Regions from separate parts of the Phyllobacterium sp. NPDC097923 genome, predicted to be linked through region 3. Evidence: riboswitches for the same ligand, from Rfam matches in the RefSeq annotation. Region 3 holds a riboswitch; each other region holds the start of a gene.
What was found. Region 3 has a riboswitch for cobalamin ahead of cobU (bifunctional adenosylcobinamide kinase/adenosylcobinamide-phosphate guanylyltransferase). Riboswitches for the same ligand answer to the same signal wherever they lie in the genome.
Positions count from the first base shown of each region.

Region 1: linked by a shared signal. The riboswitch ahead of ACIQWS_RS16920 (ribonucleoside-diphosphate reductase subunit alpha) and the one ahead of cobU (bifunctional adenosylcobinamide kinase/adenosylcobinamide-phosphate guanylyltransferase) in region 3 are both predicted to bind cobalamin.
Region 2: linked by a shared signal. The riboswitch ahead of ACIQWS_RS21275 (aromatic ring-hydroxylating dioxygenase subunit alpha) and the one ahead of cobU (bifunctional adenosylcobinamide kinase/adenosylcobinamide-phosphate guanylyltransferase) in region 3 are both predicted to bind cobalamin.

Region 1 covers NZ_JBIWBL010000003.1:236,292-239,816, forward strand. The annotation lists gene ACIQWS_RS16920 (ribonucleoside-diphosphate reductase subunit alpha) at 1-1,634, opposite strand, end outside; cobalamin riboswitch at 1,742-1,953, opposite strand; gene ACIQWS_RS16925 (heme ABC transporter ATP-binding protein) at 2,004-2,795, opposite strand; gene ACIQWS_RS16930 (FecCD family ABC transporter permease) at 2,798-3,525, opposite strand, start outside.
Region 2 covers NZ_JBIWBL010000005.1:186,078-189,602, forward strand. The annotation lists gene ACIQWS_RS21270 (hybrid-cluster NAD(P)-dependent oxidoreductase) at 1-887, opposite strand, end outside; gene ACIQWS_RS21275 (aromatic ring-hydroxylating dioxygenase subunit alpha) at 895-2,139, opposite strand; cobalamin riboswitch at 2,264-2,464, opposite strand; gene ACIQWS_RS21280 (DUF1868 domain-containing protein) at 2,576-3,286, opposite strand; gene ACIQWS_RS21285 (L-fuconate dehydratase) at 3,367-3,525, opposite strand, start outside.
Region 3 covers NZ_JBIWBL010000001.1:2,196,481-2,200,005, forward strand. The annotation lists gene cobN (cobaltochelatase subunit CobN) at 1-499, opposite strand, end outside; gene cobW (cobalamin biosynthesis protein CobW) at 514-1,569, opposite strand; gene cobU (bifunctional adenosylcobinamide kinase/adenosylcobinamide-phosphate guanylyltransferase) at 1,574-2,098, opposite strand; cobalamin riboswitch at 2,260-2,494, opposite strand; gene ACIQWS_RS11140 (cobyric acid synthase) at 2,645-3,525, opposite strand, start outside.

The DNA of each region.
Region 1 (3,525 bases), on a different contig from region 3:
CAGAGATCCAGTGCCCGCACGGTGCGGAAGACACGGATTTCCCCGCGTGCGGCCTTGGCTTCATAGGCCTCGTAGGCGGATTTGAATGCCGCGCCATAGAGATCATGCAGATCCGGTGTCTCGTCGGGTGAGAACAGGGTCCATGGCTCGTCCTTTTCCACGCGACTCATGAACAGATCAGGCACCCAGTTGGCCGTGTTCATGTCATGGGTGCGGCGGCGGTCGTCACCGGTATTCTTGCGCAGATCGAGAAACTCCTCGATATCGACATGCCAGGTCTCGAGATAGGCACAGACGGCGCCCTTGCGCTTGCCGCCCTGATTGACCGCGATGGCCGTATCGTTGGCCACTTTCAGGAACGGTACGACGCCTTGGCTTTCGCCGTTGGTTCCCTTGATATGGGCACCAAGACCGCGCACGGGCGTCCAGTCATTGCCGAGACCGCCGGAATATTTTGCCAGAAGCGCGTTGTCCTTCACCGCTTTGAAAATACCGTCGAGATCGTCGGCGACGGTGGTCAGGAAGCAGGAGGACAGTTGTGGGCGCAGCGTGCCCGAATTGAACAAGGTTGGAGTCGAAGCCATGAAGTCGAACGACGACAGCAGGTCGTAGAATTCGATGGCGCGCGCTTCCCGGTCGATCTCGCGGGTGGCGAGGCCCATGGCAACGCGCATCAGGAAGGCCTGCGGCAATTCGAACCGGATACCGCGTGTCTGCTGGAGATAGCGATCATACAATGTCTGCAGGCCGAGATACTGGAACTGCAGGTCGCGTTCCGGCTTCAGGGCTGCTGATATTTTCCGCAGGTCGAAGCGGGCAAGTTCAGGATCGAGCAGTTCCGCTTCAATCCCAGCCTTCACATAGGCGGGGAAATAATCGGCGTATCGCTCCGCCATTTCATGCTGGGTCGCCTGTTCAGGCCTGCCGAAGACAAAGCTCAAGGCTTCGCGGCGCAGCTTGTCCAGAAGCAGCCGGGCAGTGACAAAGGAATAGTTCGGTTCGGTTTCAACGAGTGTGCGTGCAGCCAGAATGGGCGCAAGCGACAGTTCGTCGAGGGTGATACCGTCATAGAGATTGCGCTGGGTTTCGCTGAGGATCGGGGTGGCGCTGACCCCGTCAAGTCCTTCGCAGGCTTCATCGATGATTCGGGCGAGGCGCGCCGCATCGAGCGGTGCCCTGGTCCCATCAAGCAGGGTGACGCTGAGGGACGGGCCGGTTTCGGCCACGGGTTCCACCAGCTTCGCCCGTTCTCTCGCGCGTTCTTCCCGGTAGAGCACGTAAGCGCGGGCGACTTTGTGGTTTTCGCTGCGCATGAGGGCAAGTTCGACCTGGTCCTGCACGTCTTCAATGTGAAACAGACGGCCTTCGCTGCTGCGGCGCTTCAATGTTGTCACGATGTCGGCGGTCAAGCCTTCGACGACATCGTGCACACGGCGCGAACCGGCAGCGACATTGCCTTCGACGGCGAGGAAGGCTTTGGTGAGAGCAACGGTGATTTTCAGCGGATCGAAGGGGGTGACCGAGCCATTGCGCCGAATGACGCGGTAGCCGGGCTCGCTGGATGATGGCTGCAGTTCGGCAGGACGAACCGGCGACTGACCGTCGGCGCGGGTGGTTTGAAGAGAAAGAGACATATGCTTATACCCCAAATGTTGGGGGCAAAGGTCGAGCGCACGCGTGCAAGAATCCGGTCAGCTTGCGGCCGACCATTGCAAGCGACACACCGGGACACCCCGCCCGTGGACGTTCATCATGTCATGGCAGGTCTCCTGGCTCACAGGTCGGCGCTGGTGTCGGCCTTCCCGAAGCTGGGCTTCAGTGGCATTGTCGACAACAACTCGCTGTTTACAGTTGCGGGGGCAGCGCCGGCATCAATGTCCAGGACATTTCACCGGCTTCCCTCTTAGCTCCCGGTCTTGCGACTCGGAGAGAACCATAACGTCTATATTTAGTATCAAATCGCAATTTTTAGTCAATAGATAGATAGCGACAGCTTCGCGTGCTCAGAGCACTGCGGATTGCGGCAAGACGAACGGTACGGATTTTCCGGGCAGACCGCCGACCTTGAGCGCACATTCATAGACGCGCAGGATGCGGTCATCCGTCAAGACTTCCATGGGGGTACCCACAGAATCGGCCCTTCCCCTGTGCATGACCACGACGCGGTCGGCAAACATGGAGGTCAGGTTGAGGTCATGCAGGATCGCGATGACCCCGCCACCGCGATCGGCAAAATCGCGGGCAATCTGCATGATGATCAGCTGATGTTTGATATCGAGGCTTGAAACCGGCTCATCAAGAAAGAGAAAGCGCGGCTGGCCGTCCAGCATCGGTTGCCAGACCTGGCAGAGGACGCGCGCCAGTTGCACCCGCTGCTGCTCGCCGCCAGAGAGTTCCTGATAGAACCGCCCGCCGAAACCCGCGAGGTCGACGCGCTCAAGCGCTTCATCGGGCAGTGTGTCCACGTTGTGGCGCGAAGCACCGGAGCGGCCGCTGGTCATGCCCAGCTTGACGATCTCACGCACGGTAAACGGGAAGGACAGCGAGGTGGATTGCGGCAGGATCGCCCGCATGGTTGCCATCTGCCAGAGCTTCAGCCGGTTGATCGGCGTGCCGTTGATGCTGATGACGCCCTCATGCGGCAGATCACCGGAGAGTGCACGCATCAGGGTCGTTTTGCCTGACCCATTGGGTCCGACGATAACTGTGAATGCGCCTGCCTCAGCATCAAAGGATATGTTCTCGACGATTCTGTTTCGACCGAGGGACACGGAGACATTGGAAACACGGATCATGATCAGAGGTCCAGAATGCCGCGGCGACGCAGCAATATCCACAGGAAGAAGGGTGCGCCAACGGCTGCCGTGACGATGCCGATCGGCAATTCGGCTGGAGCAACGATGGTCCGGCTGACCGCATCGGCAATCAGAAGGAGGCAGGCGCCAAGGAGAGCGGCGGCCGGCAGGAGATAGCGATGATCGGGGCCAATCACGAGGCGCAGCAGATGCGGAACGACGACGCCGACAAAGCCGATGCCGCCGCTCACCGCAACCGATGCGCCGGTGGCCGCAGCGACGGTGACAATGGCGATGCGTTTGAAGCGCTGTACCGGAATGCCGAGATGGCTGGCCGATGCTTCCCCGAGGGCGAGCCCGTTGAGGCCGCGGGCGAGGAATGGTGAAATGACGAGGGCGAGCGCAATGAGCGGGCCTGATGCGGCGATCTTGACCCAATTGGCTCCCGCCAGCGATCCCAGCCCCCAGAATGTCAGGTCGCGCAACTGTTTGTCGTCGGCGACATAGACCAGGACACCGATATAGGCGGCGGCCATGGCGCCGAGCGCAATACCGGCGAGCAGCATCGTGGCGATGGACGTTTGCCCGCGCCGCGTCGCGACGTGGTAGAGGATGAGCGTGAAGATGAGGGCGCCGAAGAAAGCGGCGAGCGGCAAGGCATAGAGACTGAACAGAGCGATCACCGGGGCGAGGAAGGTTCCGCCGAGAACGATGATGCTGACCGCGCCAA
Region 2 (3,525 bases), on a different contig from region 3:
TCCCCCGGCATGCACGGCACGTCCATGCCCGACATGGAAAAGGTGATCGTCGCCGATGCTTCCACGGCGTCGGTGGACATCACATCGAAGGCGGGCAAGACGGGTTCTGCGGCAGGACCGAAGCTTTCCTGATGATACCGCGCCATGTCGAAACCGCTGGCTTCGAGCATGCCGCGCACATCGCGCATGAAACTTTCCGGACCGCAGCAGAAGATCGTCCTGTCCTTGAAATCGGGTGACAGTAGCGGCAGCTTGGGCGCTTCCAACCGCCCGCGGATACCGGTCCACACCTGCCCCATCTCATGTTCCTTGATCAGGAACGACAGTTTCAGGTTGGGCATGCAGTTTGTCAGATATTCCAGTTCCCGGCGGAAAATGATGTCGCTGGGCCGGCGGGCGCAGGTGACGAAGCTGATATCGCTCTGCGGGGCGCAATCATGCATCCAGCGGGTCATCGACATCATCGGCGTGATGCCGGACCCGGCCGAGATGAACAGGTACTTTTCCCCCGGATGCCTGCGCATGGAGAAATCGCCGAGCGGACCGAAGGCCTTCAGCCGCATGCCGGGGGTCAGGTGATCCAGCATCCAGCGGGTGCCGATGCTGTTCTCCTGTGCCTTGACCGTCACGGCGATGGTGAAGGGCCGTGACGGGCTGGAGGAGAGCGTATAGGTGCGCAGGACGGCTTCGGGCTGCACCGGCAGCTCGAAGGTCATGAACTGGCCCGGCTCGTAGCGGAACCAGTTCTGGTTGTCGGAACGGAATGTGAAGGTCTTCACATTCGGCGCTTCCTCGATGATCGACAGACACTCCAGCAGATGCAGCCGGTCATTCCATGGCTGCATCTGGTCAAGGTGCGGGTAAGACTGAGGAACGCCCATGTTCATTGTGTACCTATGCTACCTTGCTGAGCCGCGTATCGCCGCCGGAGAGACGCTCTTCCATGAACCTGCAGTACCATTCGAGGAATTGCAGCACGCCGCCTTCATGCTCGGGCGAATAGGGTCCGGGCTCATAGGCGGGCGAGCGGATGCCGAAGGCATTTTCCTCGACGATCCGGCGGTCCTGGTCATTGGTCTCGAGCCAGACATGCGTCAGTTCCTCGATGGTGTAATCCACGCCCTCGACCGCATCCTTGTGCACCAGCCATTTGGTGGTGACCTGCGTTTCATCCGGGCCGAGCGGCAGCACACGGAAGGAAATGGCATGGTCGCCGAGGATATGGTTCCAGGTGGTCGGGTAATGGAACAGCAGCAGCGAGCCGATCTGCTTCTCGTTGACGCTGTCGCTGAGCTGCCGGCCGACGGCGCGGCGCCCGCTCATCGTGTAGCTTTCCGCATCGCGCAGCAGCGGCACACGGGTGGCGCGGTACTGGCCGTCATCGGACATGCGGAAAATGCTGGGCAGGCCTGCCGCTTCGCAGCGCTGCCAGTGCGCGGCAATCTCCGGATCGTCGGCGGCGCCCTGGACACCGCTTACGCTCGGCGCTTCCGGGAAAGTCTTGCACAGCTCGGGATGATTGGCCACGCAGTGATAGCACTCGCGGTTGTTTTCCCAGACCAGCTTCCAGTTGCCCTTTTCGACGATGGTGCTCTGATAGGCCACCTTGGTTTCGGTGAGGTGGTGCGGCGCGAGATAGGGTTCGATCAGTGCGCGCGTCGCGCTGAAATCGACAGGATTCTGCGCCAGGCAGATGAAGATGTAACCGCCGACGCTTTCGCACTGCACCGGCTTCAGGCTGTGCTGGCTGGCGTCGAAATCATCGCCCATCTGGCGGGCGAACAGCAGGCGCCCGTCAAGCTCGTAGGTCCACTGGTGATAGGGGCAGACGAGCTTGGCCGACGTGCCGCGCTCAGCCGAGCAGACGCGCGAGCCGCGATGGCGGCAGGAATTGTGAAAAGCCCGGATCTGGCCCTGGCGGTCGCGCACGATGACCACGGGATAGTCGCCGACCTGCACCGTGAAGAAGTTGCCGGGCTTGGCGACTTCGCAATCATGGCCGATGAACAGCCAGTCGCGATAAAAGATGTTCTCCATATCCAGCCGGAAATAATCCGGATCGGAATAGAAAGACTGTTCAAGGCCGTAGCCGGGTTTCCGGTTTCTCAGGTTCCGGAGCAGTTCGTTGCGTATATCCATGTCGTGTCCTCGCCTCGATGTTGCGAAAGAACTGACTGGTGGTGACGGAGGAAGAACGCCTGCACGGCCAGCCACCGGCTGGTGCCCGCACAGAATCATGCTCCTTGATCGCCCACCGCGATCAGTCGGTTTTCAGTACCGAGGCTGGTTTCCGGGCTCTGGAGTTGCCGTATCGGCTGTCACGACGCCTTCCCGGGGTTGTGACCCAGTGGCTGTTATGCCGTGTTTCACTCCACTACCGTTGCGGGGGCAGCGCCGGGTTTCCGACCGGCTTCCCAATTCTCCGCTTCCCTAGAAAAGCGGCACCTCAAGTGCCCCGATAAAAGCATCCGGCACCCAAAAAGAATAGGTGCGGAAACGACATCGCATTTACGTAAGACGACACGCCGGGCGCGTGTACACTATGTCGCAGATTGGCGATCAAACGGCCTCTGGTTCAATCCAGAACCACCAGTTCCTCGAAATGATTCATATCGACAAAACTGCACAATGCGGGCGCATTCAACGCAATGACCGGCGATTCACGCCGGATGAATGCTAGGCAATCATCCAGAAGTTCCTGCCAGGCCCCGAGCCTTTCATCCGGGAACCGCGCGATCGGATAGGCCAGCGTGATGTGGAAGACATAGGTGTCGTGATCAGGATGCCGGTAACCGAACGGCACGGCCAGTTCATCGCGCCAGGCGCGCATGATGCGCTCGTCATATTCACTGGCGCCCGCCACGGTCAGACCTGCCGGCGTGACATCGATCACCTCCACGTTGAACGGCCCGCATCCCTCGAAATCCCGCAGGCGATCCACATAAAGCCGCGTCATGTCGTCGATGCTTGTCTCCAATGGAACATCATCCGGCCAATAGGACGGGCGGCGGCGATATTCGATAATGCCCTGAAACAGCGTCATGTGCAGGCTGGAGACGGGGGTAAAGGCCAGTTGCCCGGCATCGGGCATCGCCAGCATCCGGTCGCGCACGGCAATGACCGAGCCTTCCGACTCGGACCCCTTCACGAGATGGCAGACCACCGTATTGCCAGGTTCCGGCTGAAAGACGCCCGCGCTGTTGTAGCGCCGGCCAAGATGCACCGGTGGTTCCGGGTGCAGGCTGGCGGCAAAGCGGGCAAGCGAAGGCTTGATCAGATCGAGCATGGGAACCCCGTGACGAGAAAAGACAATGCAATCGCCATAGGACAGCTCTTTGTCAGACTGATGAAGCCCCGCCCCTTTTCCTATGGCCGGTGGAGATATTCCTTGATCGACGCCTGTTTCATTTCAATCGAGAAACCCGGCAGCGACGGTGGCATATAGGCGGCATCCCGGATATGGCAGGGATCGACAAAATGTTCGTGCAGATGGTCGACATATTCGATCACCCGGCCCTCCTTCGT
Region 3 (3,525 bases):
GCGGCTTCTCGCCGGAAAAAATCAGCGCCGCGCAATAATCGAGGAAACGCTGGGCATTCTGCGCCCCGCCCTCCAGCAGATAATGCCAGAGCGCATCGCGGTCGGGCCGGGCGACGGTTGAAAACCGGTCGAGCCCCGGATCGGGCTTGTCGTCTCCCGGCAACACCGCAAGCTGCACCTTGTGATTGATGGCGCAGGCATGCAGCGCTTCGAGGCCATAGGGCCAGTAGCTCTCGCCGCCGATCACCCGCACGACGATCAGCCTGGCATGCCGCGCTGTCCGCTCGACATAGGCATCGACGGACATCGGGTGCGACAGGCTCATCATATTGGCAAGGCGCAGCGAAACTGCACCATCGCCCTGCCGCCGTGCGGCGGCAAGGCTCGCCAGCTCCGTATCGGCGGCGGACAGGAACAGCACATCTCCCGGCGTCTGGCCGAGGTCGATGGCCTCGGTGCCTTCAGCGATGGTGCCTTTCTGGGCAAGCAGGAGATGCATTCAATATCCTATCGTCAGGCAGCGGCAGCGGCGGTGACCGCCGATGTGATGGCGTCATTGTCGATATCGTGCAGTCCGATGACGACGAGACGGGTCTGCCGTTCCTCGCCCGGATTCCACGCACGGTCGAAGTAATGCTCGATGCGCGTTCCGACGGCCTGCACCACCAGCCGCATCGGCTTGCCGGGAACATCGGCAAAGCCTTTGAGGCGCAGGATGTCGTGATCGGCAATCACGGCCTTCAGCTTCTCGACAAAGTTTTTGGGTTCGGCCACCGGACCAAGCCCGACAACAAAGCTCTCGAATTCGTCATGGTCGTGCTCTTCGCCCGCTTCATGCTCCATTTCATGGTGCGACTTGCGGTTGGCGATGTCCTCTTCAGTGCCGACGCCGAGACCGAGCAGCAGTTCATTGCTGAGCTTGCCGAAGCTGGCCGACACCATGTTGAGCGAACGCGACGAACGGCTCTGCACATCGCCGCGCACGCCGTCGAGCTGCTTGTCGCTGATCAGGTCGCTCTTGTTCAGGACGATCAGGTCGGCGGCGCGGATCTGGTCCTCGAACAGTTCTTCAAGCGGGCTGTCATGGTCGAGCGATTCATCCTGGATGCGCTGGGCATCCACCTTGTCGTGGTCATCGGCAAAGCGGCCTTCGGACACGGCGGAAGCGTCGATCACGGTGACGACACCGTCAACCGTCACCTGCGTCTTGATCTCCGGCCAGTTGAAGGCTGCAACCAGAGGCTGCGGCAGCGCGAGGCCCGAGGTCTCGATGACGATATGGTCCGGACGGTCCGGACGGTCGAGCAGCTTGGTCATGGTCGGGATGAAATCATCGGCCACGGTGCAGCAGATGCAGCCATTGTTCAACTCGATCACATCCTCGTCCCGGCAGGCTTCGATGCCGCAGCCCTTCAGCAGGCCGCCGTCGACGCCGAGATCGCCGAACTCGTTGATTATGAGCGCAATGCGCTTGCCATTGGCATTTTCGAGCAGATTGCGGATCATCGTGGTTTTGCCCGAACCGAGAAAACCGGTGATGACCGTCGCTGGAATCTTCTGACCCTGCATATTCCTATCCCTTCATGGTGAGCGGCAGCCCGGCTGCCACGAAATAGACTGTTGCCGCGGCCTGCGCCACGGCCTGATGGAGACGTCCGGCATGGTCGCGAAAATCGCGCGCCATGCGGTTCTCCGGTACAATGCCGAGACCCACTTCGTTCGAAACCAGAACGATCGAGCCTTGAAGTTTCGGCAGCGCTTGCATGAGCTGCCGTGTCTCGGCGGTGATATCGCGCTCGGCCATCATCAGATTGGTCAGCCAGAGCGTCAGGCAATCGACAAGGATCGCTTTGTCCGTGGCCGCAACCCCCTGCAGGGTGTCCACCAGATCGAGCGGCTCTTCGATGGTGTGCCAGGATGAACCGCGCTGCGCCTTGTGCAGGTCGATGCGGACAGACATTTCCTCGTCCCAGGACCTGCCGGTTGCGAGATAAACGGGCTCAAGGCCGGAAGCCATGATCAGGCCTTCGGCAAAGCTGGACTTGCCCGAGCGGGCACCGCCGAGAATGAAGGTCACGCCGTGATTCAGCTGGGGCATCGCCGTCACTGCAATCGCGATGATCCGTCAGGTACGATCAAGCGGAATGCGGGCGGGGAAACGAGCGCGTATACAATGCGAGCAGCCATAACAACCTCCGTGCTGGGCCTGAAGGGACACGACCCTTCGGTTCTTGGGCAGGATTACCCCGAGCGCTTCCTGGGAAACGCTCTATGACTGGCAGGTCTCCTGGCTCGCGGGTCACAGGATGAATGCTGCCTTCCCGGTTTCCCAGTGGCTGCCTTCTGCATATGCGTCAGGCTTTGCATTGATCCTCGCCGCTCTACAGTCGCGGGGTCGGCTGCGGTGGGGTCGCCCTTGAGGGTACAACCGTCGCATTCCCTTTTGATCCCTTGGCCTTTGGCCAATATGGGAACCAATCATGGCTGGGACGTTATTCACCCCCCACGGGAAATGTCAATGGAATCCGCACGGTTTGCTCAGGGAGTAGTGGGTGGTTCGACAAGCTCACCATGAGGGAGGTGGAGGATTGCAGGGGATATGTTCTGCAATCTCCGCGATTAGCATTGCAGCCCACCCATCCCCTCATGGTGAGCTTGTCGAACCACGCACCGCAGCACATGCGAGCAGCGCATCCACATCCAGCACTGTTTCAAGCTCGGCGGCGACACTATCCAGCGCGGCATCCACCCCGGCCTTGTAGTCGAATGCTTCAGCGGCAATGCCCATCGTGCCCAGCAGCGCGGCGCGAAACCGGTCCGCCCCGAAAAGCCCATGCAGATAGGTGCCGAAAACCTTGCCGTCCGCCGATATGGCACCGTCGTCGACGCCGTTGATGCGCACGGCGGGGCGCGAACAGTCCGGGCCGGTCGTCCGGCCCAGATGAATCTCGTAGCCATCCAGCGGCAGGTCGAATGGCAGCGACTGCGCCGCCACATTGCGCACGGTCTTTTCCGGCTCCATCACCGTATCGATATCGAGATGCCCGAGCCCTGCCGTCTCCGTCACGCTGCCCTCGATGCCGTCGGGATCGCGCACCGTTCTGCCCAGCATCTGGAAACCGCCGCATATGCCGATGATATGGCCGCCGCGCCGCCGGTGCAGGTCGAGATCCCTGTCCCAGCCATTCTCGCGGAAGCGCAGGAGGTCGCCGATGGTGGATTTGGACCCCGGAATGATGACCAGTCCCGCATCGGCAGGCAGCCGCTCGCCGCTGCGCACCATCACCACATCCACCTGCGGTTCGGCCATCAGCGGGTCGAGATCGTCGAAATTGGCGATGCGGTCGAGCACCGGCACGGCGATCTTCAGCGCCCGGCCCTCGCCCTTCACCAGACGTTCCAGCACGACGGAATCCTCCGCCGGCAGCCGCGCCGCGTCCTTCAGCCATGGCACCACGCCGAAAGACGGCCAGCCGGTGAACTGGGTTATGGCTTTCAGGCCGTCATCGAACAGCGAGACGTCGC